DNA from 2 places in the Serratia sp. NA_112.1 genome. Region 1 is predicted to be linked to the other one. Evidence: predicted binding sites of a transcription regulator. Region 1 holds the regulator's gene; the other holds the start of a gene.
What was found. Region 1 encodes PurR, which represses purine synthesis genes. Its sites were predicted from a motif close to CANGCAAACGTTTGCNTG; they were not measured.
Positions count from the first base shown of each region.

Region 2: a site for PurR is predicted at 1,333-1,350, ahead of purM (phosphoribosylformylglycinamidine cyclo-ligase). Genes of this name have one in related genera too.

Region 1 is NZ_JBQZFO010000003.1:412,892-415,096, reverse strand. Features, by position in the region: gene sodB (superoxide dismutase [Fe]) at 1-114, shown strand, start outside; gene cydH (cytochrome bd-I oxidase subunit CydH) at 168-257, opposite strand; gene purR (HTH-type transcriptional repressor PurR) at 581-1,606, shown strand; gene punR (DNA-binding transcriptional activator PunR) at 1,603-2,205, opposite strand, start outside.
Region 2 is NZ_JBQZFO010000006.1:211,262-213,466, reverse strand. Features, by position in the region: gene purN (phosphoribosylglycinamide formyltransferase) at 1-211, opposite strand, end outside; gene purM (phosphoribosylformylglycinamidine cyclo-ligase) at 211-1,248, opposite strand; gene upp (uracil phosphoribosyltransferase) at 1,504-2,130, shown strand.

The DNA.
Region 1 (2,205 bases):
GTCGACGTTTGGGAACACGCTTACTACATCGATTACCGCAACGCGCGACCTGCCTACCTGGAAAATTTCTGGTCACTGGTTAACTGGGCATTTGTGGAAAAGAACCTGGCGTAACGCGGGGAAAAACAATCAGGCGCAGCGAGCTGCGCCTGTTTTACTTGAGGGGATCAGTTCAAAGCAGCGGTGAAGCTGAAAGCAATAATCACGGCCAGCGCACAAACGGTGGTGAACAGTGACATTTTCAGATCGGTATCCATTACAACTCCTTTTCAGATTGGGTTGCCCAAGGGTAAAAGGCACACAATTAATGCGTCAAACCATTTTCACACAGTTAAACAATAAAATCTTGTTATCATTTCCCGGTTTATTATACCGATTACCTCTTCCACTTTGGCTCAATATGGGACAAAATTCGCAGTTCACAACTGTGTACCGGCAAAATGCCCCTCCTGACCAAGCGCTGACGACTTCAACACACTAAAAACTCAGTTTTCGCTTCTTTGGAGAAGGATCTACGCAGGCAAACGATTAACATCATACTTACATACTGCAACATGTGAGTTCAGGAGTCATTCTTTACATGGCAACGATTAAAGATGTGGCCAAACGCGCTGGCGTTTCCACCACCACCGTTTCGCACGTCATCAATAAGACTCGTTTCGTCGCCGAAGAGACTAAAGCGGCCGTTGGCGCTGCGATTAAAGAGCTGCATTACTCACCCAGCGCCGTAGCGCGCAGCCTGAAGGTCAATCACACCAAATCGATTGGCCTGCTGGCCACCTCCAGCGAAGCCCCCTACTTTGCCGAAGTAATCGAGGCGGTAGAAAACAGCTGCTACAGCAAAGGCTATACGCTGATTTTGTGCAACTCGCACAACAATCTGGACAAACAGCGGGCCTATCTGGCGATGCTGGCACAAAAACGTGTCGATGGCCTGCTGGTAATGTGTTCGGAATATCCAGACCAACTGCTGGGTATGCTGGAAGACTATCGCAATATTCCAATGGTCGTCATGGACTGGGGCGCAGCCCGCGGTGATTTTACCGATAGCATTATTGATAACGCCTTCGAAGGCGGCTATCTGGCCGGGCGTTATCTGATTGAACGCGGTCACCGCGATATCGGTGCCATTCCAGGCCAACTGTCGCGCAATACCGGTGGCGGCCGCCATCAGGGTTTTTTAAAAGCCATGGAAGAAGCCAATATCGAAGTACGCGACGAGTGGATTGTTCAGGGCGACTTTGAGCCGGAATCCGGTTACAAGGCCATGCACCAGATCTTGTCGCAGAAGCATCGGCCGACCGCGGTATTCTGCGGCGGCGACATCATGGCGATGGGCGCGATCTGCGCCGCCGACGAACTTGGGCTGCGGGTGCCACAAGACATTTCGGTAATTGGCTACGATAACGTGCGTAACGCCCGCTATTTCACCCCGGCGCTGACCACCATTCATCAACCCAAAGAGCGTTTGGGTGAGATGGCGTTCACCATGTTGCTGGACCGTATAATCAGCAAGCGCGAAGAGTCGCAGGTGATTGAAGTGCATCCAAAGCTGATTGAGCGCCGTTCGGTCGCTGACGGCCCATTCATCGATTACCGCCGCTAATTGCTATCGCCGGAAGCCGCTGTGGCTTCCGGCACCACTTCGCTTAGCCATTCCTGATTCAGCGTTTCACTGTCCCCCAGGTAATCCAACAGCCAGGCCATCGCCGGTGATGGCCTATTCTGCTGCCAGGTCAGGCAACAGGGGCTGGCCGGAAACGGCTGCTGCAGCTGCAACGCTACCAGTTCCCCACGCTGCACCAATGGCAAGGCCTGATGCGCCGGCATCATGCCAACGCATAGGCCGGCACACAGACAGTCCAGCGCCGAGGCCCAGTCCGGCACCACCAGCCGCCGTTGGTTATCCAGTGTCCAGGTGACCCGCTTGGGCAGATTACGCGAGGTATCTTCCAGACACAGGGACGGGAAAGGCCGCAGTTGATCATCATTCAACAGGCCGTCCAACGCCGCCAGCGGATGTTGCGGACTGACCACACACAGCCAGCGCATGTCGCCCATATCGCGAAAGGCAAAGCCGCCGCCGACCGGCACCGCACGCGTCGCCCCAATCGCCATATCAGCACGTCCGTCCACCAGCGCATCCCAGACGCCGTTAAACACTTCCAGTTGAACCAAAAGTTCTACGTCGGGAAAATGGCGATA
Region 2 (2,205 bases), on a different contig from region 1:
CGACGTCAAACGCCGCGCGGTCGGCAAAGGCCTTGGCATCCAGCGCATGGGCGGCAATGCCTGCCGCTTCTGCGCGTTGCAGGCCGTAAGCCTGAGCCTTGTTGCTGAACACCGCCACAATCTCGGCGGCAATCCGGCCCTGCTGGCAGGCGTCAATCAGTGCCTGGAGATTGCTCCCCTGGCCGGAGACCAACACCACGATCTTTTTCATCAGTTGATGACCACTTGTTGTTCGTCGGAAGAAGCGGTCAGTTTACCGATTTTCCACGCTTTTTCACCGGCTGCGGTCAACAATGCGATGGCTTGCTCAACGGATTCTTCCGGCAGTGCGATCACCATGCCCACACCACAGTTAAAGGTGCGGTACATTTCGTGGCGGCTGACGTTACCGGCCTGCTGCAGCCAGTTGAAGACGGCCGGCCACTGCCAGCTGGATTCGTCGATCACCGCCTGCATGCCTTCCGGCAGTACGCGTGGGATGTTTTCCCAGAAGCCGCCGCCGGTCAGGTGAGCGATAGCGTGTACGTCGATTTTCTCGATCAGTTCCAGTATCGATTTCACGTAAATCTTGGTCGGCTCCAGCAGGTGGTCAGCCAGCGGTTTGCCTGAAAGTAAGGTGGTGGTTGGATCGGTGTTGCTGACTTCCAGGATTTTGCGCACCAGCGAGTAGCCGTTGGAGTGCGGGCCGGAAGCGCCCAGCGCGATCAATGCGTCACCGGACTGCACCTTGCTGCCGTCGATGATTTCGGATTTCTCGACCACGCCGACGCAAAAGCCGGCCACATCGTAATCTTCGCCGTGGTACATACCCGGCATTTCGGCGGTTTCACCGCCCACCAACGCACAACCGGACTGCTTGCAGCCTTCGGCGATGCCGGTGATGACGCTGGCCGCAGTGTCCACGTCCAGTTTGCCGGTGGCAAAGTAATCCAGGAAGAACAGCGGCTCAGCGCCCTGTACCACCAGGTCGTTCACACACATTGCAACCAGATCGATGCCGATGGTGTCGTGGCGTTTCAGGTCCATCGCCAGACGCAGCTTGGTGCCTACGCCGTCGGTACCGGAAACCAGGATCGGCTCGCGGTATTTCTGCGGCAACGCACACAGGGCGCCAAAACCGCCCAGACCACCCATCACTTCCGGGCGGCGGGTCTGTTTAACTACACCTTTGATGCGGTCTACCAATGCATTGCCAGCATCGATATCGACACCTGCGTCTTTATAGCTGAGAGAGGTTTTGTCGGTCACTGCGCGATCCCCACGACGGTTTGCGGTTTGAAAACTGTGCATCCGGCATTGATTCCGGACTAAGGCGCGGCAATTCTAACAGCGCAGGCAAACGTTTGCGAGTGGCTTGTGAACCAGCTCCGCTTTTTCGTCATCTATACTGTTATTCAATCTTTTGTTGATCCCGATAGGGCTATTGTGGGTGGCGCAGTCGGCAAAAGGAGGTATAATCCGGCGATTTTTTTGGCCGTTAACCACCTTAATAGGAGAAAAATGATGAAGATCGTTGAGGTGAAACACCCGCTGGTGAAACACAAGCTTGGCCTGATGCGTGAAAATGACATCAGCACCAAACGCTTCCGTGAGCTGGCCTCTGAAGTGGGTAGTTTGCTGACCTATGAAGCGACCGCCGATCTGGAGACGGAAAAAGTCACCATCGAAGGTTGGTGTGGGCCGGTTGAAATAGACCAGATTAAAGGGAAAAAAATTACCGTTGTGCCGATCCTGCGTGCAGGTCTGGGCATGATGGAAGGGGTGCTGGAGCACGTCCCGAGCGCGCGTATCAGCGTGGTTGGCGTTTACCGTGACGAAGAAACCCTGGAGCCGGTGCCGTATTTCCAAAAGTTGGTTTCCAACATCGAAGAGCGTCTGGCGCTGGTGGTTGACCCGATGCTGGCGACCGGTGGCTCGATGATCGCCACTATCGATCTGCTGAAGAAAGCCGGCTGCAACAGCATCAAGGTGCTGGTACTGGTCGCAGCACCGGAAGGTATCGCTGCGCTGGAGAAAGCGCATCCGGACGTCGAACTGTACACCGCCTCCATCGACCAATGTCTGAACGAGAAAGGGTACATCGTGCCAGGCTTGGGTGATGCCGGCGACAAGATATTTGGTACCAAGTAAGAAATTTAGCCGACTTATGAGTCGGCTTTTTTATGCTCTTTGTCTTCCAGGATACGGCGTTGTTAGTTTGCCGCC